DNA from 3 places in the Suilimivivens aceti genome. Region 1 is predicted to be linked to each of the others. Evidence: predicted binding sites of a transcription regulator. Region 1 holds the regulator's gene; each other region holds the start of a gene.

Region 1 (10,939 bases):
CAGAAAACGGATTTCTTCTCCGTTATGCAGTACTTTATCATTGTTATCCGTAGTTCTACCGATGACAGCTGCGGGAATCCCTGCCTCCTGCAACGCCTTCACCATACCATCTCCATCCTCTGCTACGATCAGAAGGCTTCCCCCAGATAACAGACCATAGGGATTCAGATCAAAAAACTCACAGATTTCTATAGTTTCCTGCTTAACCGGTATCTTTTTTAAGTCTATGGAAAGTCCAACGCCAAGCCTTCCAGCCAGTTCATACAGGCCGCCAAATACACCACCATTTCTCATATCGTGCATTGCTGTGGCGCCGGACTTAAGGGCGGTAGCAGCCTCCGGTAAGACCGGCAGATATTTTTCAAAGCCCTTCGCCGCTGTTGTAATAGAAAACGGGTATCTTTCCAGAAGCTCTGCTTCCCTCTCCTGTGCCAGTACCGCGGTTCCTTCCAGTCCCATCCACTTGGTCATCACGACCGCCTGTCCTGCTGCAGGTAATCCCCTTGATACTCTTTCTGCAGCCTCCAGCCGGTATCCAAAAGCCGTTACTGAGATCACTGGATACTTTACTGCACCTGTCACCTCGGTATGTCCACCGGCAATCTGCACCTTACATATACCGGCAGCTTCTTCTGTCAGCTGCATGATCCTCTTTAATTCTGATTCCTCTGTCCCCTCCGGCAGTGTCAGTGCCATCTGCATGGCAAAGGGGATTCCTCCTCCGGCTGCGACCGCATTTACCGCCGCATAAACAGCGTAACAGCCTGCTCGTATCACGGGAAGACTTACTGTCTGTGTGGCTGCACAGAATACTTTGTCCTGACAGTCAGGCACCTGTCCGCCAGTACCCCTTCCCTGCCTGTCAGGATATGTGAAAAAGGCACAGTCCACCCCTGGTGCTGCACCTTTTACTACTTCTTCTCTTTTTGTTTTACAATATTTCAAAACAGAACGCTTTAATATGCTTTCTGAAATCTTCCCTGTCTTCATAGCTGCCTCACTTTATCCCGAGGCTGCCGGACTTACTCCGCCGGAACCTCTGCCACTGGTGCTTCTGCTGCAGGAGCCGCTGCTCCCTCTCCTGCCGCTTCTGCAGGAGCCGCCGCTGCCTTAAGCGCCGCCGCTACACCCTTCACATGATCGATACTGCCTGTGGCAATCGCCGCCATGATTTCATTATATGCATTCGGATCCGCTGTTGCAACACCAACCGTTGCTGACCGTGGTGCCATCTTATAAGTACTGGAATTTACCATTTCCCTGCTGGTCTCTGTTCCGTTTTCGTAAACAACCTTCCAGAGGTTGGCTTTATACCCAATATGTGCTGACTGTACAGAAACCGTGCCAACCGGTGAGCCTCCATCCGGATAGATCACCTCTGTGTCCGGATAAGTCTTGCTGACTACTTCACTTTCGTAAACCACCTTATGACCACTGTCCCTTGTTTCATGTCCGTAAATCGTGAACCCGATCATCTTGTCTTCTGTGGTATAGCCTTCAATATAAATGGGCGCATCAGTATTGTTCACAAAACGGAAGTCCTTTCCTGCTGACTCAGAGATTGCTGCATCCGCAGAAGGATCCACGTAAGTTACGATCATGGAATGATTATGGCGCTCTGTTACCTCCAGCTCAGAAAGAAGCACTGCATTATAAAGGGTCGTAGATACCTGACAGATACCACCGCCAAGACTGTCTACCACCTGTCCATTCAGGTAAGAGCCTGCCATATAATAACCGTTTGCCGTAGAAAAGGGCGCTACTGCTTCATAAGTAGAAAATTCTTCTCCCGGATACAACGTAGTTCCATTGATCAGACTGGCCCCATTGCGTACATTCGCACTTCTGGATGCTCCGGAGGTTTTAAAGCTGGTCTGGAAGCTGCCAAGAACATCCTTTACTTTTGAAAGCTCCTCTGCAGATCCCTTAGGCTCCTCCACTTCCACTACAAGATCAATACTGGTTTCCTCTCCATTCCAGGTTCCATCTGTGAAAAAACTGCATAGCTGCTGAAAGGAAGCATCTTCATCCACAACCATGCCAGTCTGCCCCTGATGGATCACAAACTCTCCATTTTCTATGGACAGGGTTGCATTCTCTGCTTCTATATTATAGACAGCACACTGATCCTCCAGTACATGACGGATCAGATCCTGGTCTACTCCAAAAGAAAGTGGCAGAATCCTTCTCTCCGACTGCAGATCCTTTTTGACCTTATATCTTTCAATAATATTTCCTTTTCTTCCAATGGATGCCGCCTCTTCAATGACCTCCGGATTGCTCCAGTAAAACCCAATATCCCCCGGTGTAATAGTTACTGAATTATCATTCACCATATTCAGGGTAATATTTTTCTGCAAAAGACCCTCAACATAATCCTCTGCCACAGCCTCGGCCTCTTCCTCCGTTTTTCCGGAAAGATCCATATTCTGAAGATATATGCCGGGCAGGATAGTAGTTCCTTCCCTGGCTTCTGCATTTATTCCAAATATGCCCGTAAGAATCAGCATCCCACACAGGCTGAGTATATTCCTCACAAATTTTTTCATAACGGCTCCTCGTGTTGCGTTACTGAATTAAATATGCTAAAGTGGGAACTACCATAGCGACTATCAGCAAGATAATAATAATGGATGAAATAATACGCTTATTTTTACTGTTATTAAAATTAAACATGATATGCCTCTTCCAAAAAAATCATAGTCTCTGTTGAAAGGATATTATATATGAAGTTCCCCTTTTTTGCAAGTTTTATCGTTTTCTGTCTATGGCTCACCTATGAGATACACAAAAGCAGACGAAAGGAAGAGCAGTCTGCAGATGCCTTCTGGGAGAGAGAGTCAGAGGCCAACCGGACAAGACGAAAGCCCCTTGATGATCTTTCCTACATTACCATTCCCTTTGATACCCTTCCCATGGATACCATGAAGGATGACCCTGAAATAGCAGATTGCCATGACACCCTGCATAGCTTATCGGAAGGACCTATTGTAAACCTTACAGGTATCAGCAACACCGACCTGAAGCTTATGTATGGTGCCCCCAATATCGGTCTTCTCACACAGTATGACCAGCGCTATACCGTCCTTGCCAGAACCCTGCAAAAGCTTGCAGCACTTTTATACCAGGGAGGCTGTATCAAAGATGCCGAAGCGATCCTTACCTTTGCCGTTTCCACCAGAACCGATGTCAGTGCTTCCTACCGTCTTCTTGCCAGCATTTATAAGGAGCTCGGCACCCCTGAAAAGATCAATGACCTGATCCCGGTTGCTGAAGGTCTGAATTCGCCCATGGCTCCCCATATCGTTTCTTACCTTAAGGATGCGGCAGACGGCCATATGCCAGAATGATCTTGTCCGTGATCCGGCTTGCTTCATTTCTGGTCAGCCTTTCCACATCATAGTCTGGTATTATTTTATGCCACTCAAGCAGACAATATAACCTTTCTTTCTGTTTTTTGGAGGCCGGTGATTCTTTTTTCACATGAAAGACCAGCCCTGACGGCCGATATGCCTCTTCATCCGGGAAATCCTGTACCAGTCTTTCATAAAGCATGGCTGCTGAAAGGGCATCACTGCCCGCCCTGTGGGAGGTTGTCTCAATTCCATAGTAACAGCACAGATCTGACAGCCTTCTGCTTGGAAGCTGCGGCAGGAACTTTCTTGCCAGCTTCAGCGTATCAATCCCTTTCTTATCGAAGGGAATTCCCTGATTCACCGCCGCCTTTTTCAGAAAAGAATAATCAAACAGGATCTGATGTCCCACAAGTACATCGTCCATCAAAAAATCCATTAGCGCTGGAAGCACCTCTTCTATCACAGGTGCGCTCATGAGTTCTTCATTCCGGATTCCTGTCAGTCCCTCTGTAAAATTACTGATCTGACAGCCCGGGTTCACAAGACTTTCCCATCTGGCCGCTTCCTTTCCATTCCGGATCCTTACCGCACCGATCTCTATGATCTTGTCTGTCTTTGGATTTAAACCTGTCGTTTCCAGGTCCAGCGCTGTAAAATCCTGCAGCATCCTACTTTTCCTTCCTCTTTTCTGCCTTTTTCTGCTCCTTCTCATAAGAGGGACACAGATCCTTCAGGAAACACTCCTCACATTTGGGCGTAGGTGCCTTACAGATTGTCCTTCCAAGACGGATGATATGGATATTCCATAGAATCCAGTGATCCTCCGGCAGCTTTTTCATCAGATCCAGCTCCACCTTCACGGGATCTGTTTCCTTCGTAATACCAAGCTTTCCAGAGATTCGCTTCACGTGAGTATCCACAACAATACTGGGAATATGGTATATATTTCCCCGGATCACATTGGCCGTCTTTCGTCCTACTCCTGCGAGCGCTGTCAGAGCTTCGATATCCTGAGGCACCTCACCGCCATATTTCTCCGACAGCGCCTGACAGCAGGCAATGATATTCTTCGCCTTATTATGGTAAAAGCCCGTGGAATGAATATCCCTTTCCAGCTCTTTCAGATCTGCATTCGCAAAGGCATCCACGGACGGGTACTTTTTAAACAGATCCTCTGTCACGATATTTACTCTCGCATCTGTACACTGAGCACTCAGCATGGTTGCGATCAGAAGCTGCCATGCATTTTCATGGTTCAGATAACATTTATAATCCGTTCCATATTCCTCATCCAGTCTGTCCAAAATCTTCTGTACCTTTTCACTTGTCCGTGCCATTTTGTATTTCCTCTTTCTTACATTTAGTGCGAAAAAGCGTATTGGTACTCCAATACGCTTTTTATTTTCACAAATTTATCTATTTCCAGAACTTTTTCTTCTTGGTATCCTTAGAATCTGCTGTCTTGTCTGTCTGTGCCTTCTGCGCAGCATTCAGGCTGTCGCCTGTCAGTGCATCAAACTGCCTCAGGAGCTCCTTCGCCTCATGGGACAGCTTCTCCGGTGTCTGGACCACCAGTGTTACATAATGATCTCCCCTGACCTCTTTGTTCCGGAGAGTCGGAACCCCCTTTCCCTTCAGACGGACTCTGGTATCTGTCTGGGTTCCGGGCTTCACTTCGTAAATCACTTTACCATCCACAGTATCTACGACTACCTCACCGCCAAGTGCTGCGACCGCATAAGATACAGGAACATTGGAATAAATATCATAATCCTGTCTCTGGAAAATGGGATGACGTCCTACAATCACTTCTACCAGCAGATCACCTCTTGGTCCGCCGTTAGTACCCGGTTCACCCTTCTCCCTGATCCGGACGCTCTGTCCGTTATCAATACCTGCAGGAATGGAAACCTGGATCTTCTTTCTGCTGGCAATATATCCACTCCCGTGACAATCCGGACATTTCTCCTTGATCACCTTACCGGTTCCATTACAATCCGGGCAGGTCTGGACATTTCTGACTGTTCCAAAGAAGGACTGCTGGGTAAAGACCACCTGTCCCTTGCCACCACACTTCTGACAGGTTTCCGGTGTGGTTCCCGCCTTGGCTCCGCTGCCATGGCATGTCTTGCACTCATCCTTCAGTGTCAATTCTATTTCCTTATCCACGCCAAAAACAGCTTCTTCAAAGGTGATCCGCACACTGGTACGGATATTGGCACCCTTCATGGGACCATTATTTCCTCTGGCGCTTCTGCGTCCTCCAAAGAAATCCCCAAAGATGTCACCGAAAATATCACCAAAATCTGCAGAATTAAAATCAAAGCCGCCAAAGCCACCGCCACCGGCTCCTCCATCAAAGGCTGCATGACCAAACTGATCGTATTGTCTTCTCTTTTCAGGATCACTCAGCACTGCATAGGCTTCGGACGCCTCTTTAAATTTCTTCTCCGCTTCTGCATCACCCGGGTTCATATCTGGATGATATTTCTTAGCAAGTACTCTGTATGCTTTTTTTAATGCTGCATCATCAGCATTCTTATCTACACCAAGGACTTCGTAATAATCCCTTTTCTGTTCTGCCATCTAATCAATCCTCAAACACTTCTATAGCGAGGTATATATTACTATATACCCCGCCATTCATTTCTGATCATTTCAGATAGAATCTAATCTATCTTACACCTCTCTGTAGTCACCGTCAACTACATCATCTGCAGGTCCTGCACCTGCCCCGGCATCAGCTGCACCCTGGCCGCCCATGCCACTCATATCAGGTCCTGCCTGACCGCCCTGTGCCTGCTGCATGTTCTCATACATCTTTGTGAACAGCTGCTGTGCACTGGTTGTCAGCTTTTCCTTGGCTGCCTTCAGCTCATCAATGTCATTGTCACTCATTTCCTGATCCTTGGTTCTCTCGAGGATATCCTTGACCGCTTTAAGATCTGCCTCAACAGAAGCCTTCTCAGAAGCATCGATCTTGTCTCCCACCTCGCTGAGAGCCTTTTCTGTCTGGAATACGAAGGAATCTGCCTCGTTACGTGTATCAATGGCTTCCTTTCTCTTCTTATCCTGTGCTTCAAACTCAGCGGCTTCCTTAACAGCCTTATCAATTTCAGCATCTGACATGTTGGAGCCTGCTGTAATGGTAATGTGCTGTTCCTTACCTGTACCAAGATCCTTTGCAGATACATTTACAATACCGTTTGCATCGATATCAAAGGTAACCTCGATCTGCGGAACACCTCTCATTGCCGGAGGGATACCATCCAGTCTGAACTGTCCAAGAGACTTGTTATCTCTTGCAAACTGTCTTTCACCCTGTACAACGTTGATATCAACGGCTGTCTGGTTATCTGCTGCGGTAGAGAAGATCTGGCTCTTCTTGGTAGGAATTGTTGTATTTCTCTCAATCAGCCTTGTTGCGATACCACCCATGGTCTCAATGGAAAGAGAAAGGGGTGTTACATCCAGAAGCAGGATCTCACCTGCACCGGCATCGCCTGCCAGCTTACCGCCCTGGATAGAAGCACCAAGTGCTACACACTCATCAGGGTTCAGGCTCTTGCTGGGTTCTTTGCCTGTTAACTGTCTTACCTTATCCTGTACAGCAGGAATACGTGTGGAACCGCCTACCAGTAATACCTGACCTAAATCTGCATTGGTAATTCCAGCATCCTTCATAGCGTTCTGAACAGGGATTGCTGTTCTCTCTACAAGCTCATGTGTCAGTTCATCAAACTTAGCTCTTGTAAGGTTCATATCAAAGTGCTTCGGTCCTTCAGCAGTTGCTGTGATGAAAGGCAGGTTGATATTGGTTGTTGTTGCGGAAGACAGCTCCTTCTTTGCCTTCTCTGCAGCTTCCTTTAATCTCTGAAGTGCCATCTTGTCATTTGACAGATCCACACCCTCTGCTTTCTTGAACTCATCGATCATCCACTGTGTCAGTCTGTTATCAAAGTCATCACCGCCAAGGTGTGTATCACCGTTTGTAGCAAGAACTTCGATGACACCGTCACCGATCTCAATGATGGAAACATCGAAGGTACCACCACCAAGGTCATAAACCATGATCTTCTGCTCTTTTTCATTATCAAGTCCATAAGCCAGTGCTGCTGCTGTAGGCTCGTTGATGATACGCTTTACATCAAGGCCAGCGATCTTACCTGCATCCTTGGTTGCCTGACGCTGTGCGTCATTGAAGTACGCGGGAACAGTGATAACTGCCTCTGTTACCTTCTCACCAAGGTAGCTCTCAGCATCTGCTTTCAGCTTCTGAAGGATCATAGCTGAAATCTGCTGAGGAGAATACTTCTTACCATTAATTGTACGTCCTCTGTCAGTACCCATATCTCTCTTAATAGAAGAAATGGTGTTCTCTGCATTAGTAACTGCCTGACGCTTTGCAGGCTCACCGATCAGTCTCTCTCCTGTCTTTGTGAATGCTACGACAGAGGGAGTTGTTCTTGCGCCTTCTGCGTTGGCGATAACGGTGGGCTTACCACCTTCCATAACTGCTACGCAGCTGTTTGTTGTACCTAAGTCAATACCAATGATCTTACTCATAATTCTCTCCTCCTGAAAGTTTAATCTCTTTTATTGTTCTGTTACATTGAAAAATAACTGTGATTCCTTTATTAAACAACTACTGCTACCATACTGTGCCTTACTACAGCATCTCTGTAAGTATAGCCCTTTAAAAGCTCCTGAGCAATCACACCGGACTCATACTCATCGCTTTCTACCTGCATCACTGCATTGTGCAGCGCCGGGTCAAATTCCTCTCCCACTGCCGGTATGACCTTTACCTCCATCTTGTCAAGCTCTGTCATGAGCTGTCTGTAGATCATCTCCATACCTTCTGCAAAAGGAGTACCCTTCTCCTCTTCCGGGATCGTGGCCAGACCTCTTTCGAAGTTATCTACCACGGGAAGGATCTTCTCGATCACACTTTTCGCACCGGTTTCAAACATTGCTGTCTTTTCCTTGTCGGTACGCTTACGGAAGTTATCAAATTCAGCCATCTGGCGTCTGACCTTATCCTCCAGCTCTTCGATCTTCTCCTTCATGGCATCCTGCTTCTTGTCTGCCTTCTGTTTCTTCTTGAAAGCCTTCTTATCTTCTTTGGCTTCCTCTTCCTGCACTTTTTCTGTCTCTTCAGAAGCTTCTTCCACTTCTGCTTCCTCTGCGGGTGTCTCCGGTTCCTCTTCCGGTGTTTCTATTTCAATTTCTTTCTTAATATCCTTTTCATCTGCCATCTGCTTCATTCCTCTCCTTGCTATGTCTTTTTATTGTAAAGCTCATCAAGCTGATGCGTAATGGTCTTCAGAGTTCCAATTACCTTATCGTAGTCCATACGCTTTGGTCCGATAATTCCTATCGTACCTCTCATGCCTTCTCCCAGTTCATAGGTGGCAGTTACCACACTGCAGTCCTGCATGGACTGGATCTGAGTCTCGTTTCCGATATAAACCTGAATGCCTGTTTCATTATTATCAGAAAGGCTGTCCTGTACAAGCTCCGTCAGCTTATCCTTCTCTTCGAAGGTATTGATCAGCTCACTCGCCTTCTGCTGGTCTGCCAATTCAGGATACCTGAAAATATTATTGGCTCCGCTTGTATAGATCTCAAGATCCTCTTCCTCTTTAATCCCTTCTGCAAGCGCATCTACCACGTCTCCAACGATGGTACTGTGTATGCCTGCCTGCTGCTTCATCCTTGTGATCATAGGAAGATTGATCTCCTCCGGTGCCAGCCCGCTTAAATGTGTATTCAGCAGGATGTTCAGCTTCAGAAGTGTTTCATCATCCAGCTCCTCTGCTACGGGAAGGATATTGTTCTTGATCATATTCCCTTCCATAACGATCACAGCAAGCAGCTGATTCTTATCTACTCTGGAAAGCTGCAGGAATTTGATCTTGTTCTTATGAACTGCCGGTGCCGAGATCATGGAGGCATAGTTGGTATTCACCGCCAGAAGCTTTGCTACCTGCTTCAGCAGATTATCCATCTTATCTTCCTTCTCCAGAATGAGCTCCTTCAGTTCTTCCAGTTCCTTATCCTTCTTCTCCATCATAGTATCCACATATAAGCGGTATCCCTTGTCAGAAGGAATTCTTCCTGCGGAGGTATGGGGCTGCAAAATATAGCCCATCTCTTCCAGATCAGCCATCTCGTTCCGTATCGTTGCCGAACTAAGATTCAGATCTGTATATTTGGAAATGGTCCTGCTTCCCACCGGTTCCCCGGTTTCCAGGTAATTACGGATAATAGCCTGCATGATCTTAATCTTTCTGTCATCCAGCTGCATATCCGTCATCCCCTTTCCAACTCTTTCTTTTATGGTTGTTAGCACTCAACTCATTAGAGTGCTAATATCTACATAACATAAACTATCACTTACTATGGGTATTGTCAACAGCTATAACGAAAATATTTATTAAAAAATTCTAAAGATTATAAAGAAAAACCCTGCAGGAAAATCCTGCAGGATTTCTAATTTTTCTCATATATTCCGACCTTTAAGATCAGTCGCCGGATCTTCTTTCGCTGTACGATATCTTACTTTAGATAAAGAAGCTTCCTGTAATACTGCCGTTTACAACGAAGTATGTAGTATTCTCTTCAGGCTTTACATAAAGCTCTACATTCCTGATATCTTCTTCTCTTCCATTCATGTCATATTTCCATACATCCCTGAAGATCTTCATCAGATCATCCGGTGTATAGGACTTGCCGCTGAACTGGAAGTTTACGGTTTCTTCTACTTTAGCCGCCTTCTTAACAGGTGCTTTCTTCTCTTCCTTAGCTGCAGGTGCTGCTGCCTTCTTTACTTCAGCTTTCTTAGCAGGTGCCTTCTTGGCAGGCGCTTTCTTTTCTGCCTTGGCTGCCGGCGCTGCCTTCTTTGCTTCAGCTTCCTTAACAGGTGCTGCTGCCTTGACCTCAGGCTTCTTCTCTTCTGCTGCCTTGACTGCTGGTGCTGCCTTGGCGACTACCTTTGCTGTTGTCTTCTTAACTTCTTCCATAACAATGACTCCTTTCACACAAGAGCAGATCTCTCATGTCAATCAGCCGGTGAAAGCAGATACGCTGACACACGTAAGGGTTCTCACCTGCATGAATTAGTATCTATATCATGATGAAAGTGTACTCCATAATTGAAATCCTGTCAACTTTCAGGCAGATAAGCCAAAATACAGAAGTACCAGGATGCCTAAAGCAATACGATACCAGCCAAAAACCTTAAAGTCATGCTTCTTGATATAGCCCATCAGAAACCGCAGTACAAACACAGAGACAATAAACGATACCACCGTGCCGGTGAGCAGGCATGCCATTTCCATACCACTGAAGTCAAAGCCAAATTTTACTACCTTCAGAAGGCTTGCACCAAACATGACCGGGATCGCCAGGAAAAAGGTAAACTCTGCCGCTACCGTTCTGGAAATACCGATCATGATCGCACCAAGGATAGTAGCTCCGGATCTGGATGTGCCTGGAAGCGCTGCTGCCACAAGCTGACACAGACCAATGATCAGTGCATCCCTGTAGGTTAGCTGGGTTAGCTTTGTTGTCACCGGTGT
Region 2 (10,939 bases), on a different contig from region 1:
AGAGTGTGCCCGAAGAGAACAACTCTGCAGTGTGTAGGCTGCAAGCCCTGTTCTATTACAACCGGATTTGCCGGTGCCGGCGCATTCTCAGATGGAAAGCTTTCCCTTTCCCCGGATGTAGGCGGCAATCTGCCGGAAATTCTCGGCTATGAAAAGACAGCAGAGCTGATCCATGAATCAGATGAGATCTATCTGAAATTTGGAGCAGACAGAAATGTTTATGGTGTAGATAAGCAGGATGTGATCCGCGAGATCAGAAGAAGGGCTATTGGTGCAAATTTAAAGCTTGTCGAGTGCCCGATCAGGCACCTTGGAACAGAGGAAGGCTACAAGATCTATGCAAAGCTTCAGAAGCATCTGATGGATGAGGGAGCAGAGCTGATCTTTAATACTATGGTGGAAGAGATCCTGGTAGAGGATGGAAAGGCAGTTGGCGTCAGAACCGATAAGGAAGATGTTTACTACGGCAGTGAAGTGGTATCCGCAGTAGGAAGGGAAGGTGCTGACTGGTTTAAGGATAAATGCGAAGAGGTTGGGATCGAGACCACGCCTGGCACCGTAGATGTTGGTGTGCGTGTTGAGGTCAGAGATGAGGTCATGCAGTATCTGAATGATAATCTGTATGAAGCCAAGCTGATCTATCATACGCCGACTTTTGATGATAAGGTAAGAACCTTCTGTACCAATCCTTCCGGAGAAGTGGCAACAGAATATTATGAGGGCGGCCTTGCTGTTGTCAATGGGCATGCCTATAAGGCAAAGGATCATAAGACACACAATACCAATTTTGCGATCCTTGTCAGCAAGAATTTTACGAAGCCGTTCAAGACACCGATCGAATATGGCAAGCAGATCGCGCAGCTTTCCAATATGCTCTGTGGCGGCAGGATCCTGGTACAGACCTTTGGTGATTTTAAGAGAGGCAGAAGAACTACAGAAGAAAGACTCTGCAGGAATAACCTGATCCCTACCCTGAAGGATGCAGTACCCGGAGATCTTTCCCTGGTATTCCCTCACAGGATCATGGTGGATATAGAGGAGATGCTGGAAGCACTTGATAAGATCACGCCGGGTATTGCCAGTGATGAGACTCTTCTTTATGGTGTGGAAGTAAAGTTTTATTCCAACAGAGTAATCGTAAACAGTGATTTTGAAACGAGCATTAAGGGACTTCGTGCTATTGGGGACGGTGCCGGTGTGACAAGAGGACTCCAGCAGGCATCAGCTAACGGTATCAGTGTGGCAAGAAGTATCTTAAAGGGAATGAATGCATGAGAAACAGAAACAGGCGCATGGCAGCAGCACTCCTTACAGTGCTGCTCCTGCTTCTTTCAGGCTGTATGGATTCGCTGAAAGGCTCCAAAGTTGTGCTGACGACCGGATTTGAGAAAAATGAGGTGTTCCGGATCGAGGATATGTCCTGTACACTCCCGGAAGCCATGGTTTATCTGATCAATACCAAGAACCGGTATGAAAGTGTATACGGCAGGGAAATATGGAATGTCAGCCTGGATGGTGTGACACTGGAGGAAAATATTAAGGAAACTGTCCTTGCACAGCTCGCACAGCAGAAAACCATGAACCTTCTGGCAAGACAGAACGGAGTGGCTTTGAGTGAAGAGGAGGAGGCCAGGGTCATGCAGGCGGCAGAAACCTATTTCCAGTCCTTGAGCGAGGAGGAAAAGAGCGCGCTGCAGATCACAGTAAAGGATGTAGAGGAGCTGTACCGGGAATATGCACTGGCAAGAAAGGTCTACCAGTATATCATCAAGGATATCAATCCGGAGATCAGTGATGATGAAGCAAGAACCATAACAGTCCAGTATATTTATTTCAGAACCTGTATCCTTGATGGCAGCGGAAAGAAGATCGAATATTCTGCAGAAGAGAAGCGGGAGATCCTAAAAAAAGCGGAGGAGGTTCGTTCACTGCTGAAAAACGAAGAGGCAGATTTTGAGGAGCTGATCCTGAAATACAGTGACAGCGAGGAAGGAACCTGCTCCTTTGGAAAAGGTGAGAAGGATCAGGCCTTTGAGGATGCCGCCTTTAATCTGGAGACGGATGAGATCAGTGATATTGTAGAGACACCGGATGGCTATTATCTGATCAAATGTATCAGTACCTTTAACCGTACCGAGACCGATGCCAATAAGGTCAAGATCGTGGAGAAAAGGCGGGAAGAGGTATTTGGGCAGGAGTATGAGGACTTTGTTGCAGCCCTGACCCGGAATCTTAATGAAGATCTATGGCAGAGTGTGTCCCTTGCTGGGACAGAGAATATTACGACATCCGATTTCTTTGATGTCTTTAATAAATACTTTGACGGAATTTTATAAAAAGTTAATAATTGCCGGAAACCCTGATGTTTCCTGATGTTTCACATGATTTGTTAGCACTCATTAATAATGAGTGCTAATTTTGCCTTGACTTTTCGGATTGACAGAACTACACTATTTCCTAGATGTAATAAACTGAAATGGAATATAAGCATTGATACAGGAAAGAAAAGGAGTGATTACCATGGCAGAAAAGCATGGAAGCTTATCAATTAACAGTGAAAACATATTCCCGATTATAAAGAAGTGGCTGTATTCAGATCACGATATCTTTTACAGAGAACTGATCTCTAACGGCTGTGATGCGATCACGAAGCTGAAGAAGCTGGATATGATGGGAGAGTATGAGCTGCCGGAGAATTATAAGGCAAGGATTGATGTTGTAGTGGATCCGGAAGCAAAGACACTGTCCTTCACCGATAATGGTATCGGTATGACCGCAGATGAGGTAGAGGAATATATCAACCAGATCGCTTTTTCCGGAGCGACAGACTTCATCAGTAAATATAAGGACAAGACAGATAATGACCAGATCATTGGCCATTTCGGACTTGGCTTTTATTCGGCATTTATGGTAGCTGATGAGGTACACATTGATACCCTTTCCTACAAAGAGGGTGCGAAGGCTGTTCACTGGGAATGTGATGGCGGTACAGAATTTACCATGACAGAAGGTGACAAGGCAGAGGTGGGAACGAAGATCACCCTGTTTGTTAATGAAGATGTACTGGAGTTCTGCAATGAATACAAGGCAAGAGAGGTTATTAAGAAATACTGTTCCTTCATGCCTACCGAAATATACCTTTCCAAGGCAAATACCAAGGAGACAGAAACCATCAAGGCAGATGAGAAGCGCCCTGATGATGTGGTTGTAGAGGAGATCAAGCCGGAGAAGGAAGGCGATGAGGAGAAGCTTAAGATCGTAAAGAGACCTGAGCTTCTGAATGATACCAATCCTCTCTGGATGAAGAATCCCAGTGAATGTACGAAGGAAGAGTATCTGGAATTTTACAGAAAGGTATTTAAGGACTATAAGGAGCCTTTATTCTGGATCCACCTGAACATGGATTATCCTTTTAACCTGAAGGGTATCCTGTACTTCCCAAGGATCAATATGGAGTATGAGTCCATCGAAGGAACCATCAAGCTGTACAATAACCAGGTATTTATCGCTGACAATATCAAGGAGGTCATCCCTGAGTTCCTGATGCTGTTAAAGGGTGTGATCGACTGTCCTGACCTGCCGCTGAATGTATCCAGAAGCGCACTGCAGAATGACGGCTTTGTAAAGAAGATCTCCGATTATATTTCCAAGAAGGTTGCCGATAAACTGGCTGGTATGTGCAAGACCGAGAAGGAAGAGTATGACAAGTACTGGGATGATATCAGTCCTTTCATCAAGTTTGGCTGTCTGAAGGATGACAAATTCTGCGAAAAGATGACAGATTACATTCTGTTCAAGAATCTGGACGGCAAATATCTGACGCTTCCTGAATGTCTTGAGGTCAATAAGATCGACCCGGATGAGGCAGAGAATAAGGAAGAGACAGAAGAGAAGAGTACAGATGAGAGCGCAGAAGCTGCCGAAACAGAAGCTGCTGACAAGGATGCAGAGGCAGAAGAGAAGAAGGAAAAAGTCATCTATTATGTAACAGATGAGAAGCAGCAGAGCCAGTATATCAACATGTTCAAGGCTGCCAAAATGGATGCTGTGATCCTGAACCACAATATTGACCAGCCGTTTATTTCCCAGCTTGAGGCCAAGAACGAGGGCATTAAATTCAAGAGGATCGATGCAGACCTTACAGATTCCCTGAAGTCAAAGACCAGCAAGAAGGCAGAAGAAGAGCTTACAAAGGCTGCTGAGACCATTGGCAAGGTGATGAAGAAGGCTCTTAAGAAGGACAAGATCGAGATCAAGGTGGAGAAGCTGAAGAATAAGAAGATCGCTTCCATGATGACACTTTCCGAGGAGAGCCGGAGAATGCAGGACATGATGAAAATGTATGCAATGCCCGGTATGGATATGGGAGATTATGGAAAGGAAGGCGAGACACTGGTGCTGAATGCCAACCATCCGCTGGTACAGTATGTACTTGATCATACGGATGGCAGTAATGTTTCCATGATCTGCGAACAGCTATATGATCTGGCGCTGCTTCAGCAGGCACCCCTTGAGCCGGAAGCCATGAGCAAGTTTATCACAAGAAGCAATGATATCATGCTGCTTCTGACTAAATAAGAAAAGTAACAAGACAGATAACCCCTGCATAGAATAAAGAAAGACTATGCAGGGGTATTTTTATGCCTGAGGAAAGTTTACAGACAGGGAGTGCCCGGGGAAGGCTGCAGATCAATGTCACGTCTTCCCTTGGACTGATCCCGGTGAAGGATGCTGCCGTTACCATATCATATTCAGGAGAGCCAAATGCTCCGATAGAAAAGCTGAGTACGGATTCCTCCGGACAGACAGAACGGGTAGAGCTTGCAGCACCGCCGCTGGACTACAGTGTTGAACCCTCTGAGCAGAGACCATACAGTGAATATACAGTTCTTGTGGAGGCTCCCGGGTATGAGTCTGCCATGGTTTCAGGAACAGAGATCCTGCCTGACACCCTGGCACTGCAGCCGGTTTCTTTAAAGCCACTGGAAACAGCAGAAGGGGATATGGAAAGTGTGATTATTCCTGATCATACCCTCTATGGAGATTATCCGCCAAAGATTCCGGAGGCTGAGATCAAGCCGATAGAGGAAACGGGAGAGATTGTTTTAAGCAGGGTCGTGATTCCAGAATATATTGTGGTACATGATGGTGTGCCGGATGATGCCAGTGCACAGAACTATTATGTGAAATACAGGGATTATATCAAAAACGTGGTTTCCTCCGAAGTGTATGCCACCTGGGAAGAAAATGCCATTTATGCCAATGCGCTGGCAATCATGTCATTTACTTTAAACCGGGTCTATACGGAGTGGTACAGAGGAAAGGGTTATCCTTTTACCATTACTTCTTCTACGGCCTATGATCAGAACTGGATCTATGGCAGAAATATTTATTCCAACATAGACAGGATCATAGACAGTATTTTTGCCAATTATCTGTCAAGACCGGGTGTGAGGCAGCCAATCTTTACTTCTTACTGTGATGGAAGGAGAGTGACCTGCAATGGCTTAAGCCAGTGGGGATCACAGTATCTGGCAGGGGAAGGCTATACGCCTATTGAGATCCTTCGTTATTATTATGGAAATGATATGTATATCAATACGGCAGAGAGTATTTCTGGCGTGCCGTCCTCCTATCCGGGCTATGCTCTGTCAATAGGCTCATCCGGTGAAAAGGTGCGTCAGCTTCAGAATCAGCTTAACAGGATCGCACAGAACTATCCTGCAATTCCGATAATTGCTGCAGATGGGGTCTATGGACCGGAAACAGCAAAGGCAGTTAGGGCATTTCAGAAAATTTTCAATCTGGAGCAGACTGGTGTGACAGATTATCCAACCTGGTACAGTATTTCAAATATCTATGTCGGAGTTACCAGAATTGCAGAACCATAGGAGTGTTTTGCCATTGCAGAAGAGTGCTTTCTAATGGTATACTATTAATTAATCATGGACATTTTTGCCTTTAGGCAGCAGCCCTGTGCCCGGATTTTTTTCAGGGCGGAAGGACTGTCTGTCTTCTGGCGGATAAGGAAAAGGAGCTACAAAGGTGCTGAGTGCAGTTGACAGGATATTGGCAGGTGAATTTAATAAAGAAAACCGTTTTCTGGATTTTTCCACGCCGAGAATTGAATTGTCGGTGCATAGCGGAGAGATCAGCGAAGGCTCCTTTACCATATATGGACCAAAGAATCAGCTTACTGAGGGCAGGGTGTCATCCTCGAGACTCAGGATGAAATGCCTGACAGAGAATTTTACCGGTTATGAGGAAGAGATCAGTTACCAGTTTGATGCTGCAGATCTGGAAGAAGGCGAGTGCATCAGGGGAGAATTTTCCATTATCTCCAATCAGGGAGAGTATACGATCCCTTATGAAGTTAATATTGTGCCAGTCTATATGGAATCCAGTCTTGGCACGATCCGGAATCTGTTTCATTTTACCAATCTGGCTAAAACTAATTTTGAGGAAGCTGTCAGGCTCTTTTATTCTGCACAGTTCAAAGCGATCTTTCAGGGAGTGGACAGACAGTATTACACCATATACAGAGGTCTTTGTGCAGGAGAAAGAAGAGAACAGAATGTAGAGGAATTTCTGCTTGCAATCAAGAAGAAACAGAAGGTTCAGTTTCTTTTGGAAGAGCCTGAAATCCGTATCGATTCACCGAAAGAAAATACAGAATACAAAGTAGTGATCAATCGGAATGGCTGGGGCTGCAGCGACCTTTCCGTGACAGCAGAGGGGGATTTCCTGGTACTGGAAAAGGATTATATCAGAGAGGAAGACTTCCTTGGGAATTGTTACAGATTACCCTTTTACCTGGCTGAGGACAGGCTTCACGGAGGCAGAAATTATGGGATCATCCATCTGAAGAATGCCTATACAGATCTGGCAGTCACAGTACAGGTCTGTACATCGTCAGGAACAGGAAGGATACCGAACCTGCGGCTGCAGAAAAAACATGCCATCTTAAGTCTGATGCAGTATTATGAAGCCTTTCGTACCAAAAAGATCAGTGCAGCATCCTGGATGCAGGAAACAGAAAAGATCCTGGAGACACTGGTCAGTGCAGATGAGAAGGATTATGCTTCCAGACTGATGCAGGTGCAGCTCATGGTAACCCAGGAGCGTTACAGTGAAGCAAACTGGCTTCTGTCCAAAACAGAGGAAGCCATGGCAGGGAGCTTTGATCCGGCACTTTATTGTTACGATCTGTATCTGACCACCCTGATCAACAGAGAAGAGTCCTACATAGACGAGGTGGCTCTGCAGGTGGAGAGGATCTATGCGCAGAATCCGGATAACTGGCGGATCGCCTGGCTGCTTTTATATCTTTCAGAGGAATATGGCAAGAGCCCGTCTGCCAAATGGATGGTACTGGAGGATCAGTATAAATTGGGCTGTATCAGTCCGGTGCTTTACATAGAAGCATATAATCTGATGAATGCGTCACCTACGCTTCTGATGAAGCTGAGTGGCTTTGAACTGCAGGTACTGACCTATGCGCTGAAGAAAGGGCTGCTGAATCCGCAGATTGCTGAGCAGATCGTATTTCTGTCCTTTAAGGAAAAACAATATCAGGAACAGGTATATCAGCTTCTGAAGAAGTGCTGTGAGCTTGTACCTTCAGATGAACCACTGCGTGCGGTCTGCACACTTCTGATCAAGGGCTGTAAAATGGATGAGGAAGCCTTTGAATGGTATGCAAAGGGGATTGAGAAGCAGCTTAGAATCACCAGACTGTATGAGTATTATATGATGTCGGTAAAGCTTTCTGACAGGACGGTATTGCCAAAGATCGTACTGATGTATTTTGCCTTTGACAGCAGTCTTGACAATCTGCACAATGCGTTTCTGTATGCTTATGTACATAAAAACAAAGAAACCTATCCGGAGATTTATGAGAACTACAAGGAGCAGATAGAGCGCTTTGTGGTCTTTCAGATGATGAAAGGAAAGAATAACAAATGGCTTTCCTATCTGTACCGGAATATCGTGACAGAAAGCATGATTACAGAAGAAACGGCAGGGGGGCTGGCTGAGGCAGTCTTTATTCACAGACTTCAGATCAGAAGAGCGGATATCCATCGGGTTGTCATCGTATATGAGAAGCAGAAGGGCGAGGTGGCGTTTAAGGCAGGTGGCAGGGAAGTTTATCTGCCGGTTTATGGAAGTGACTGTCGTATCTTCCTGGAGGATAGCGGTGGCTGTCGATACTGCCGGGAAGAAGATTATGAACTGGAAAGAATGCTGATCCCGGACAAGCTTGCCAGAATGGCAGCAGTTTATATCACAGATGATGTGAACCTTGATATCTGGATGTGTGAAAGAGGACGCGTACTGGCTGTGATCAATGAAGAGAATGTGCAGCTCATGATGCGTGTATGCGGCTACAGGGTTCTGGAAGATAATATGCGGCGGGATATCCGTATGAATCTGATACGGTATTTCTATGAAAAAGATAAAATGCAGGAGCTTGACAGCTTCCTTTCTGAAATAACCTATGAAATGGCAGATAATTCCTGTTATGCAGAGATTCTCAGCTTCCTTATCATGCGTGGTATGTATGAAAAGGCTTATGAATGGATCCGTAAGAGAGGTGGAGAAGGGATCGATGCCAAAAATCTGATGAGACTCTGCAGCAGACTGATCCAGATGGAACTGGCTGATCCGGATCCTGTGTTGACAGCTCTCGTCTATCTGGCATTCCAGAGTGGAAAATATGATGAAAATCTGCTGAAATATCTGAACAGTTACTATAATGGCTGTGTCAGAAACATGAGAGATGTTTACAAGGCAGCTACAGCTTTTGGTGTGGATGCCTATGCGATCAGTGAAAGGATACTGATCCAGCTTCTTTACACAGGAGCTTATATCAGTGAAAAGACGGAGATATTCCGGTATTATGTAGCAGGTGGAGCAGGGACGGATGTGGAGATGGCATTCCTTGCACAGAGCTGTTATGACTATTTTGTGGATGATAAGATCACAGATGATTATCTGATGAAGGAGCTGCAGAAGATCATAGACAGGCGGGAGGAGGTGCCTCTTGTATGCAAGCTGGCTTATACCCGTTATTATGCCGAAAACAAGGAGCTTCTGGATAAGCATGTGATAGAGAATCTGATCCCTTACCTGCGGGAGCTGATCGCTGCAGATCTGCTGTTCCCATATTATAAGGAGTATGCGGATAAGATCTCTTTTATGAGGCAGTTTGCAGATAAGACCATGATCCGTTACAGGCTGGAAAATGGCGGCAGGGCAGTGATCCATTACCTTCTGGAGGGAAGCGATGGAGAATATGTCATGCAGGAAATGAAGGAAATGTTTGGCGGTATCTGCGTGAAACAGTTTATTCTGTTCTTTGGAGAGAAGCTGCAGTATTACATTACAGAAACGGAAGAGGATAAGGAGCACCTGACAGAGAGTGGTACCTTAAGCCGTAGTGATACAGACAGGGAACAGAAGGAAAGCAAATACAGTCTGATCAATGATATTGCCATAGGCAGAGCCCTGAACGATGAAAATACCATGGGAGATCTGCTCCATGAATATTTTGAGAGGGAATTTATGGTAGAAAAGCTCTTCCATATTGTATAAAGGAGAAAAGTCATGTTCGCAGGGGTAAAGGAACAGACAGAAAAGAAAAACGGTAAAAAAATAGCAGTCGGATATGATCTTGGCAGTGTGGCTTCCCAGATCAGCTACTGCACACTGGAGGAACAGAGGGTGGAAACGGTATCCAGTGTGGCAGGCACAGAACAGTACAATATTCCTACTGTACTCTGCAAACGGAGAGGGGTAAACCAGTGGTTTTATGGTAAGGAGGCACTGAAATACGAAAGAGAGGAAGATGGCATTCTGGTAGGGGATCTGGTGGAGCTTGCTAAAAGGGGAGAAGAGGTAGTCGTGGAAACAGAAAGCTACGATCCGGCAGCCCTGCTGACACTGTATGTCAAACGTAGTCTTTCCCTGCTCTCTCTTCATGTTTCTTTAAGCCAGATCGAAGTGATGATGTTTACGGTAGAGGAACTGACACCGGAGATGGTCGATGTTCTTTCCAAGGTAGTGGCAGGACTCTCCCTGCAGACGAAAAAAGTCCTGTTTCAGAGCAGGGCGGAAAGCTTCTATTATTATATGCTGTATCAGCCAAAGGAGCTGTGGCAGAACCAGGTCATGATCTTTGATTACAGCAGAGAGATGAAAAGCATCTGTCTTGAATGCAATCCTATGACAACACCACAGGTGGTGCTGATCAACAGCAATATATATCCGGATATGGAGAGGGTTACCTTTGTCAGGGGAGAGTCACCGGAGGCAGAGGAAGAACGGGAGCAGCAGGAGAAGGAACTGGATGAAAAATTTCTGCAGATAGTAGAAGCGGAGATGGAGGGCAGCATATTCTCTACGGTATATCTTCTGGGTGACGGATTCAAAGAAGGCTGGGCAAGGGAGTCCCTGCGGTATCTCTGCAGGAACAGAAGAGTATTTCAGGGAAATAACCTGTACAGTAAAGGCGCCTGCTATGGAGCCATTGAGAGGGTAAGCCCAAGTGGGGAAGGAAAAAAGTATGTATATCTCGGGGCAGATAAGCTGAAATCCAATGTAGGCATGAAGGTGGAGAGAAGAGGGGAGGATTCTTACTTTGCCATTCTGGATGCCGGACAGAACTGGTATGAGGCAGCCGCAGATTTTGAAGTGATCCTGAGGAAAGGAAACAGTCTTTTCTTTCATATCACACCACTGACAGGTGAAAATATCACAGATAAAAAGATCGAACTGGAAGGACTGCCGGAGAGACCACCTTGTACCACCAGACTGAAGATCCATGTGGAAATGGAATCTGTAAATCAGGTAACAGCAACCATAGAAGATATGGGATTTGGAGAATTTTTTCCATCCAGCGGCAAGGGCTGGCGCAAGACTATTACCGTCTGAGGGAAAG
Region 3 (10,939 bases), on a different contig from region 1:
CTTCTGTCTCAAAAAGGAAATATAGTCGTGATGATCACTCACGATCTGAATGTAGCCAAAAGTGCCCAGCGGATCGTGCATATTGTTGACGGGTGTCTGAGCTAGAACCAGATGACCTGGCACAGAAATCCTTGTTGACAGACAGAAAATACAGGTGCATATTGGAAAAAACGGATGAAAACGGATGGAGGAGACAATATTATGGAAGAAAAAAAGGTAAACATCCGGATAGCCTCGCCAGAGGATGCAGAGAAGCTGCTTGCCATTTATGCACCTTATGTAGAACATACTGCGATCACTTTTGAGTATGAGGTTCCTTCTCTTTTGGAATTCCGTGAAAGGATCTGCCATGTGCTGGAGAAATATCCCTATCTGGCAGCAGAAGTAGACGGTCAGATTGCAGGGTATGCCTATGTAGGTGTTTTTCATGACAGAGAGGCCTATGACTGGTGTGTGGAAACATCTATTTATGTGGATCAGAGCTGCAGGAAAATGGGGATTGGCGGGAAACTGCACCATGCACTGGAGGAGGTGCTGAAGCTGCAGGGAATACTGAATCTGAATGCCTGTATTGCCTATCCGGAGGAAGAGGATGAGTATCTGACTAAAAACAGTGTGGAATTTCACAGACATCTGGGGTATGACATGGTCGGAGAATTTCATAACTGTGGATACAAATTCGACAGATGGTATCACATGGTCTGGATGGAGAAAATGATTGGAGAGCATAGAAGCGGGCAGGATTTTCCAAAGAATTTTCCGCAGATCAGAGAAGAGGCAGAAAGCATACTTTCAAAATTATAGCAGACGGAAAGAAAAATAAAATCCCAGATGAACACCTGACAGAGAAGTCACAGATTCATCTGGGATTAATTTGCTGCGTCGTATATTTTGGTACAGCTCTACTTTAAGCAAGTATGAAGCCTTTGCCCTTCAGATATTCTTCAACCTCGAAGATCTCATTGGTATGAAGGATCAGGACAGGCTTGCCGGTATCTCTGTTAAAGCACAGATAAATGTAGTCAACATTGATATTACCCGCCTCCAGAGAAAGAAGAAGCTGGTTCAGATTACCTACTTTATCTTCCAGCTCTACGCCAATAACATCATTGGAACGACAGAGATAGCCACCCTCTTTCAGGGAGGCGAGAGCCTTTTCCGTGTCGGATACGATCAGCCGCATGATCCCGTATTCCGGTCCGTCGTTAGTAACAGAGCCAAGAATATTGATATTGGCATTCTGAAGGATCTGGGTGATATCCTGAAAGGTTCCCTTTTTATTTTCAGCAAAAATAGCAACTTGTTTTAACATGATGGTTTCCATACCTTTCTGCATGATTCCATGCAATTTATATCATAGCACATTACGATGCCAGGGTCAAAAGGTCTGAATCCACATGAGCCTGTGTATGGAGCTTTTTAGATAATCATTTTATTTACAGTATGTGGCAGAGAGTTAATCACACTCTGCCATTCTGTATCCAATGCCGATCTCAGTAAAGACATGCTCCGGGGCAGCAGGATTTTCTTCTATCTTACGACGGATATTTGCCATGTTTACCCGGAGGATCTGGTTATTATTGTCTATGTAGGGACCCCAGATCTTTTCCATGATATAGGAATAGGTAAGAACCTTACCGCTGTTCATGGCAAGGAGTCCGAGCAGCTTGAATTCAATCTGGGTCAGGTGTACCATTTCCCCGTTCAGGGTGACAAGGTGCTTTTCAAAATCGAGAGTCAGGTTTCCATGATGGTAAACCGGTGTATGGCTGGTGCTGTCAGAGCCAGACTGGCTGCTGTGACGCAGGGAGGTGCGGATCCTGGCAAGGAGCTCGACTGTGCCAAAGGGCTTGGTGATATAGTCATCAGCACCAAGGTCAAGAGCTTTGGCCTTTTCCTGCTCATGGCTTCTGGCAGAGATCACGATGATAGGAGTGGATCCCCAGTCGCGGAGCTGTTTTATCACATCCATGCCGTCAAGATCCGGGAGCCCGAGATCTAACAGGATAATATCAGGACAGAGGGAGGCGGACAGATGCAGTCCTTCCCTGCCGGTAGAAGCAGTAGTGATCTTATATCCCTGATTTTTCAGTGTAGTAGCAATAAAGGAACGGATATTCTCTTCATCTTCAATCAGAAGAATTGATGATTTCAGTGTCATTTTGAAAAATCCTTTCTCATAAAATTCTTTACTCGTTTTCTGTTCTTTCCTTGGGAAGGGTAAAGGTAAAGGTGCAGCCGTTTTCATTGTTGCATACACCGATTGTGCCGCTGTGGGCAGTTATGATCGTCTTGCAGATGGAAAGACCGATTCCCATACCACGGTAGGTATCTCCCTGATTTTCAGGGGTATAGGGTGAACCGTTAAAAATAGTGTCCAGACGTTCTGGTGGAATACCAATACCATAATCCCTGACACGAAAGGTAACAAGGGAACCGTCATCTGTGACGGTCAGTTCTATGGGCAGAGTGCTTTTTGAGTGGACAACTGCATTTTCAAGAAGATTGATGATGACCTGCTCGATCAGCATGGCATCCATGGGGATCAGCAGATATTCCTCCGGGACGCTGACATGGATATCAGCAGAGGGCAGTCGCTTTTTCAGCCTGCGGATCGCCTCCGCACAGACCTCCTCTACCGATTCCAGGGAAGTAGCGATCTTCATGGAGCGTTCATCGATCCTGGTAACGGACAGGAGGTTTTCTACCATATTAAGGAGCCAGTTGGAGTCATCATTGATGTGGCTTACTAGCTTCAGCTTTTCTTCTTCAGAAAGGGTATCATAGTTTTCTATGTAGGTGGAGCTGTTTCCGATAATGCCGGTAAGAGGTGTGCGCAGATCATGGGATACGCTTCGCAGCAGATTAGCCCGCATTTTTTCCTTTTCGGCATCCATAAGCAGCTTTTCGCGTTCCACAAGAATCCGACTCTGATCTTTGATCTGGGACGTCATGGCACTGATCGTTATGGAAATGATCAGCATGAATAAAAAGGTAACGGGATAACCGGTCAGTGTAAAGTTCAGCTCAAAATAAGGATAGGTGAACAGATAGTTTACAAAGATAACCCCGGCAAGGGATGCCAGTACACCGTAGAGATAACCATCTGTAAAGCGTGCTATCAGAACCAGAGCCGTGATGTAAACAAGGGCAATATTGGCTGGATTTTCGGGTACATGGTGAAAGAACCAGAAAGCAATACTTGTGGCCAGTGCCGTCAGTCCCAGTGTGATCAGAATATTTTTTAATAGTTTTCTGCTTTTCATCATCAGTAATTTTCCCATAGGGATATTATACTCCGATTACAGGGCACTGGCAATTTTCAGGTGTTAAGATATTGCAAAGATTACAAAGAGAAGACGAGGGAAAGCAGTCATGTTTCAGGTGACAGGGACACGCTTTCTGTGCTAATATTCAAGTAGAAAAGGCAGAAAAGAGGTACATGACGGGAGGTGGTCTTATGAGGATCCGTAATGATTATACCGGGTTTTCCGGAAAGGGTTATCAGGATAACTATCTTTATAAAAATAAGGAAGCAGCAAAGGAAAATGACAGCCAGGCAGACAGAACCAAGCCGGACGGGGCCAATACAGAAAACACAGTTTACCGGAAGAGGGAATCCACATATTCAAGGGACGGGGATACCTGTCAGATCACTCATACGGTTGAAAAGGAAACTCCCGGGGAAAATACCCACACAGGGATCCTTAAGGAGTTCTGGAATTCTCTTGGAGATGAGGGACAGACAGCGGGGACAGGAGGGCAGTCTCTCCATCTTATGGCTGCCTTCCAGAATATAAAAGCGGCATTCCAGAATTTTGTGAAAGAGCATATAACAGAGCCGGTCCGGGAATTCCCACAGAAGATCCAAAAGATACTTGGCAGGCAGAAAGAAATGCAAGACAGTCCTGCCGATGGGAAAATGGCTGGAGAGGGCGGCATGCCGGGGCATTCAGAGGATGGAAAGGAAAAGAAGGATAAGGAATGGAAGCCATGGGAGGATGAAGCTCTTGGCAGAATGCTCCATACCAGTCATCTGACGGATTCCTATACAAGAACCGGGGAGTATTGTAATCTTTCAGAAAATGTAACTTATGACAGCCGCAGGAAAAGAGGAAAGTAGGAGTGAACAGACTGAATGAGTTACTTCCGTATCTGACATTCAGCAATATCTGTCGGGTACTGACAATATTTGGCTTTATTTATTTTGTGGTCAAACGCTTTATCATGAAGCAGGCACCGGTTCCGAAGGCGGCTTTTAAGCAGGTGCCCCATGAGCTTTTGGAAAGCTGTGTGGATCAGCTTGTGAAGAAGGAAAGGGAGCCGTCTGCACCCTATACACCGCCAAAGGAGCTGATCCAAAGCCTACAGCAGGATAGAGAAGATGAAGAAGCATTGAAGGAGCTTTTGTGTGATATCTGTGAGCATCTTGGCATGGACGGCAGCTATATTAAGCTGGTGATCCAGCATACACCGGTGACAGATCGGGCAGGTGAGATCGAAACAGATCTTGCCTTTACCACGATCAGGCTGGAGATCCAGAAGACCTATCAGGTGGATACACTTGTTGCTGTACTGGCTCACGAGGCCACGCACCTGAAGCTGTATTATCGTGGGGTCAGGAGGAAGGACAGCTGGGAAAATGAGATCCTTACAGACACAGCGGCTGTTTTTTATGGTTTTTATGATGTGATGTACAGAGGTTATGAGGTGCGTCAGGGTGAGAATGCTTTTTCCTATCATAAGGTAGGATATATCAGTCAGCAGGACATAAAATTCATTGGAGAATTGCTTGATAAAATATCTCAAAAACGGTATACTTGACGAAAGGGATTAGATTTACGGGAGAGAACAGCTTATGGGATATCATTCAATACCTTATGACAGAAGGATCAGGGAGAATATCAAGAATTATTCATTTTCCCATTTATATGATATGGATACCGTCAGGGAGTATCTGCAGAGTCTTGCAGATGTGCTGGAGATCAATATCCTTCTGACGGCAAGACACGGAGAAAAGGAGATCGTGATCGGGGACAGCTTCCTGGGTTTTTATCCGGATGTTGTCAATGATCCCGGGCGGAAGATCAGGGTACAGAACCGTACGATCGGACATCTTTATATTAAAGAAATCGTGTCTGCAGAAAACAGTGGACAGATTTCTGATATGGTAGACAGTACCGTTGCTCTTCTGGAGGAGCTTGGCGAGGAGGCCTACAAACGTAGGGAGACCAGCATTTATCTTGAGGAGCTTGAGCGGCTTCTGAAGGAAAGACGCCGCCAGATCAGCCAGAATGAAACGGATGATCCGCTGACAGGTGTTTACCACAGAAATTATTTTCTCACCAGAATGGAAGCAATTGACCGGTCGGAGGCAGTACCGATCGCCGTGCTGAATGTGAACATCAATGACTGGAAATTTGTCAATGACCACTTTGGAGATGAGGAAAGTGACAGACTGATCCAGACTGTGGCGGCGATCCTGAAGAATCAGGCAGGTCCGGATTACATAATCGGAAGGATTGACGGAGATGCTTTCGGGGTACTTATCCCCATGGCAACCGAGGAAGAGGCCGAATCATATATGGAAGCAGTGCAGAGAGCCTGTGATACCTATGAGGACAGGATCCTGGCGCCTTCAGTAGCGATCGGGTATGTGATCAAGACGAATATTGAAGAAAAGCTGGAAGACAGACTTTCTGATGCAGAGTACGAAATGTTCAATAACAAATTTGAAGTGAAGAATGCGAAGGGATATCAGGAACGCCTCAGAAAAGGGCTGAAGCAGGCTAAGTAAAGCAGATATCAGATAAGCATTTCTGAAAGGATATGGGATACGGTATGGCAGGGGCCATACCGTTTTTCTGTTGTTATACATACAGGAAAACAGAAGCGGATAGGAGAGGAATATGACAACTTTAAATGAAGATCTGATCTATGAGATTCTTTCTGCAGTAGAGGAAATTCCGGCAGGAAAGGTAGCATCCTACGGACAGATCGCCCAGCTGATCGGTAAGGACCGGAACGCAAGACTGGTGGGAAAGGTGTTGAGCATTTCTGATTATTATGGAGAGTATCCCTGCCACCGGGTGGTGAACCATGCGGGCAGGCTGGCACCTCATTTTACAGCGCAGAGGGAACGGCTTCTGGAGGAAGGAGTTACCTTTAAGGACAGGAATCATGTGGATATGAAGGAATGTCAGTGGGACTGCTGAGCGGCAGAGATGCGCAGACGGTTCTGCTGTGCAGAAAGCTTGGGTGGACAGGACAGGCAGAAAGGATCATCAGAATGGAACAGAGAATTTTGCAGTACCGTAAGTTTATGGACGAGGAACTTCTGAGGCTCTCGAAGGAGCAGAATGTTACAGAGGAGGAGATCAGCCGGATAAAGAAGGAACATCTGGTGCAGATTTCCCTTTTTCAGCATGAAAGGCTGGTACATCTGATCGTGACAGTTACGTTTGCCCTGCTGGAAATGCTGGCAATTTTGCTGACTGTGGTTTCCAGGGAGCTTTTTCCGATCCTGCTTTCGGGAGCCCTGCTGATCCTGCTCATTCCCTACGTCAGGCATTATTATATTCTGGAGAATGAGGTACAGAAAATGTACGGACAGTATGATGCACTTTGCAGCTTAAGCATGGGGAATACAGCATTCAGACAGAGGAAATTATAAACTATTTATTAAATCATTTCTGTGACACGAAAATAAGAAAATGAAAGAAAAAAAGAGAAAAAACGAGATAATAAGAGAAAAGACGTTAAAAACGAACTGTAATACTGTTTGCAAACAGAGACATATAAAATTAATATAGGTTTTAGTGATTAGCACTCAGATTAAATGAGTGCTAACAGAACAAAGAAAGTGATTAAGTTAACATAATTTAAGGAGGCAGTTCATATGAAATTAGTACCTTTAGGAGACAGAGTTGTTTTAAAGCAGTTAGTGGCAGAAGAAACTACCAAATCCGGTATCGTTTTACCCGGACAGAGCAAGGAGAAGCCCCAGCAGGCTGAGGTTATTGCCGTAGGTCCTGGCGGAGTAGTTGAAGGCAAGGAAGTTAAGATGGAAGTTAAGGTTGGAGATCAGGTTATCTATTCCAAATATGCAGGAACAGAAGTAAAGCTTGATGAGGATGAATATATCATCGTAAAGCAAAATGATATTCTTGCAGTGATCCAGTAATCTTATTGAAAAAAGAAAAAGTTAAAGGAGGCCGATATATTATGGCAAAGGAAATCAAATATGGTGCAGAAGCACGTGCCGCTCTGGAAGCAGGCGTAAATCAGTTAGCAGATACAGTAAGAGTAACCCTTGGACCGAAAGGAAGAAACGTTGTTCTTGACAAGTCCTTTGGTGCTCCGTTAATTACCAATGATGGTGTTACCATTGCAAAGGAAATCGAGCTGGAAGATGCATTCGAGAACATGGGTGCACAGCTTGTTAAGGAAGTAGCAACCAAGACCAATGACGTAGCAGGTGATGGTACTACAACAGCAACTGTTCTGGCACAGGCTATGGTAAACGCCGGAATGAAGAACCTGGCAGCAGGCGCTAACCCGATCATCTTAAGAAAAGGTATGAAGAAGGCCACTGAGACTGCTGTAGAGGCAATCAGGAAGATGAGCTCCAAGGTAAACGGAAAAGAGCATATCGCAAGAGTAGCAGCTATTTCTGCTGGTGATGAGACAGTAGGACAGCTCGTAGCAGATGCTATGGAAAAGGTTTCCGGAGATGGTGTTATCACAATCGAGGAAAGCAAGACCATGCAGACAGAGCTCGACCTTGTAGAAGGTATGCAGTTCGACAGAGGATATATTTCCGCATATATGGCAACAGATATGGATAAGATGGAAGCAGTTCTTGACAATCCTTACATCCTGATCACAGATAAGAAGATTTCCAATATTCAGGAGATCCTTCCTTTACTGGAGCAGATCGTTCAGTCAGGTGCAAAGCTGCTGATCATTGCTGAGGACGTAGAGGGTGAAGCATTGACAACTCTGATCGTCAACAAGCTGCGTGGTACTTTCAATGTAGTAGCTGTCAAGGCTCCCGGATATGGCGATAGAAGAAAGGCTATGCTGGAGGATATCGCAATCCTTACAGGTGGTCAGGTAATCAGCTCAGAGCTTGGTCTTGAACTGAAGGATACTACGATGGATCAGCTTGGCCGTGCAAAATCTGTTAAGGTTCAGAAAGAGAATACTGTTATCGTTGACGGTGAAGGCGATAAGGAAGCAATTGCAGCAAGAATCAATCAGATCAAGGGTCAGATCGAAGAGACCACATCTGATTTCGACAGAGAGAAATTACAGGAAAGACTTGCCAAGCTGGCAGGCGGCGTAGCTGTTATCCGTGTAGGTGCTGCTACTGAAACAGAAATGAAGGAAGCTAAGCTTCGTCTTGAGGATGCACTGGCAGCAACAAGAGCAGCTGTAGAAGAAGGTATCATCTGTGGTGGTGGTTCTGCTTATATCCACGCATCCAAGGAAGTTGCAAAACTGGCTGATACATTGGAAGGTGATGAGAAGACAGGTGCACAGATCGTTCTGAAGGCACTGGAAGCTCCTCTGTTCCACATCGCAGCAAATGCCGGTCTGGAAGGAAGCGTTATCATCAACAAGGTAAGAGAGTCCGAGGTTGGTGTTGGATTTGATGCTCTGAAGGAAGAGTATGTAGATATGGTAAGTGCTGGTATTCTTGATCCTGCCAAGGTTACAAGAAGCGCACTGCAGAATGCAAACAGCGTAGCATCTACCTTACTGACAACAGAATCAGTTGTTGCGAACATTAAGGAAGAAACTCCTGCAATGCCTGCAGGCGGAGCCGGAATGGGCGGAATGATGTAACAAGTGCGTCAGCACGGATTTGCGAGTTTACAAAGAGCGGATTGTCCAAATGGATGATCCGCTTTTTTACGTTCCTCCTGTCTATCGGGCAATTGACGTCAGAATAGAAAAAATATATAATAATTAAGAATATGCTAAAAGGGAACACAGAGCGACAGAGGTGTGCGTGTATGTCAGAGAAAAAGGAACTTGTGCTGGATGACGGCAGAATAGAGTCCATACAATATCAAAGCCCGGAGCAGCTTTATGAGGATCTGATCCTCCGTGTAAAAAAATATCACCCTTCGGATGATATTTCACTGATCGAAAAGGCGTATAAGGTAGCTTCCGAGGCACATAAGGATCAGCTCAGAAAGTCCGGTGAGCCTTATATCATTCATCCCCTGTATGTGGCAATCATACTGGCGGATCTCGAGATGGACAAGGAAACCATTGCGGCCGGTCTTTTACATGATGTGGTAGAAGACACTGTTATGACAGAGGATGAGATCCGGGAGCAGTTCGGAGATGAGGTGGCACTTCTTGTAGATGGTGTGACCAAGCTGCAGAAGCTGCAGTTCATGCGGGACGGAGACAAACCGGATCGTCTGGAGATGCAGGCAGAGAACCTCCGGAAGATGTTTCTTGCCATGGCCAAGGATATCCGTGTGATCCTGATCAAGCTGGCAGACCGTCTTCACAATATGCGGACACTTCAGTATCAGAAGCCGGAGAGCCAGCAGAGGATTGCCAGAGAAACGCTGGAAATTTATGCACCCATTGCACAGAGACTCGGTATTTCCAAAATAAAGGTAGAGCTGGATGACCTTTCTCTGAAATATCTGGAGCCGGAGGCATATTATGACCTGGTAGACAAGATCGCAGTCAGAAAGAGTGTCCGGGAGAAATATATCCAAAGCATTGTTGACGAAGTCAGTGAGCATATAAAGAATGCTGGAATTAAGGCGCAGATTGATGGAAGAGTCAAGCACTTTTTCAGCATCTACAAAAAAATGAAGAATCAGAACAAGACGATTGACCAGATCTATGATCTGTTTGCTGTCAGGATCATTGTAGATACGGTAAAGGACTGCTATGCGGCGCTTGGTGTGATCCATGAGATGTATAAACCCATTCCAGGACGTTTTAAGGATTATATTGCCATGCCAAAGGAAAATATGTATCAGTCATTGCATACCACACTGATCGGTTCCAATGGACAGCCTTTCGAAATACAGATCCGTACCTTTGAAATGCACAAGGCAGCAGAATATGGTATTGCTGCGCATTGGAAATATAAGGAAGCATCTGATGGTAAAAAGGCAGATGTTTCCGAGGAAGAGAAGCTGACCTGGCTGCGTCAGATCCTGGAATGGCAGCGGGATATGTCTGATAATAAGGAATTCATGAACCTCTTAAAGAGTGATCTGGACTTGTTTTCAGACAGTGTTTACTGCTTTACACCTACAGGAGAAGTAAAGAACCTGCCAGCTGGCTCCACACCGATCGATTTTGCCTACAGTATCCACAGTGCGGTCGGGAATAAGATGATAGGAGCCAGGGTAAACGGTAAGCTGGTGACTATTGATTATGAGATCCAGAACGGTGACCGGATCGAAATTTTAACATCCCAGAATTCCAAGGGACCGAGCCGTGACTGGCTGAATGTTGTAAAGAGCACTCAGGCCAAGAGTAAGATCAATCAGTGGTTTAAAAATGAATTTAAGGAAGAAAATATCGTAAAGGGCAAGGAGCTTCTGAATACCTATTGCAGGGCAAGAGGCATCAATATCCAGAATCTGCTTAAGCCGGATTATATGGAAGCTATCATGCGCAAATACGGCTTCCGGGACTGGGATGCCGTACTGGCGGCTATCGGTCATGGTGGTCTGAAGGAAGGCCAGATCATCAATAAGATGATGGAATTCTATGAGAATGACCATAAGACAGTACTGACCAATGAGCAGGTGATTGAGCAGATCAAGGAGAATAGTCAGAACGCCCAGAATGAGTCGGCTAAAATGCGTTCCGGCAATGGGATCATTGTCAAAGGAATCCATGATCTGGCAGTACGGTTTTCTAAGTGCTGTTCACCGGTACCCGGAGATGA

The links. Region 1 encodes HrcA, which represses chaperone genes, less so after heat shock. Its sites were predicted from a motif close to TGTTAGCACTCNNNNNNNNNGAGTGCTAACA; they were not measured.
Region 2: a site for HrcA is predicted at 2,388-2,418, ahead of htpG (molecular chaperone HtpG). Genes of this name have one in related genera too.
Region 3: a site for HrcA is predicted at 6,821-6,851, ahead of OCV77_RS06555 (co-chaperone GroES). Genes of this name have one in related genera too.

Annotation. Positions count from the first base shown of each region.
Region 1 is NZ_JAOQKJ010000001.1:298,325-309,263, forward strand. It holds gene OCV77_RS01275 (AIR synthase-related protein) at 1-990, opposite strand, end outside; gene OCV77_RS01280 (VanW family protein) at 1,023-2,549, opposite strand; gene OCV77_RS01285 (hypothetical protein) at 2,727-3,350, shown strand; gene OCV77_RS01290 (3'-5' exonuclease) at 3,316-4,023, opposite strand; gene nth (endonuclease III) at 4,025-4,693, opposite strand; gene dnaJ (molecular chaperone DnaJ) at 4,773-5,942, opposite strand; gene dnaK (molecular chaperone DnaK) at 6,036-7,922, opposite strand; gene grpE (nucleotide exchange factor GrpE) at 7,994-8,614, opposite strand; gene hrcA (heat-inducible transcriptional repressor HrcA) at 8,635-9,675, opposite strand; gene OCV77_RS01320 (DUF6465 family protein) at 9,923-10,381, opposite strand; gene OCV77_RS01325 (undecaprenyl-diphosphate phosphatase) at 10,532-10,939, opposite strand, start outside.
Region 2 is NZ_JAOQKJ010000006.1:100,325-111,263, forward strand. It holds gene OCV77_RS08450 (NAD(P)/FAD-dependent oxidoreductase) at 1-1,275, shown strand, start outside; gene OCV77_RS08455 (peptidylprolyl isomerase) at 1,272-2,336, shown strand; gene htpG (molecular chaperone HtpG) at 2,521-4,578, shown strand; gene OCV77_RS08465 (peptidoglycan-binding protein) at 4,641-5,891, shown strand; gene OCV77_RS08470 (DUF5717 family protein) at 6,046-9,594, shown strand; gene OCV77_RS08475 (DUF5716 family protein) at 9,607-10,932, shown strand.
Region 3 is NZ_JAOQKJ010000004.1:279,516-290,454, reverse strand. It holds gene OCV77_RS06600 (GNAT family N-acetyltransferase) at 202-804, shown strand; gene OCV77_RS06595 (amino acid-binding protein) at 908-1,312, opposite strand; gene OCV77_RS06590 (response regulator) at 1,457-2,161, opposite strand; gene OCV77_RS06585 (sensor histidine kinase) at 2,190-3,284, opposite strand; gene OCV77_RS06580 (hypothetical protein) at 3,461-4,123, shown strand; gene OCV77_RS06575 (hypothetical protein) at 4,126-4,824, shown strand; gene OCV77_RS06570 (GGDEF domain-containing protein) at 4,859-5,797, shown strand; gene OCV77_RS06565 (MGMT family protein) at 5,910-6,215, shown strand; gene OCV77_RS06560 (hypothetical protein) at 6,197-6,673, shown strand; gene OCV77_RS06555 (co-chaperone GroES) at 6,899-7,183, shown strand; gene groL (chaperonin GroEL) at 7,225-8,850, shown strand; gene OCV77_RS06545 (RelA/SpoT family protein) at 9,021-10,939, shown strand, end outside.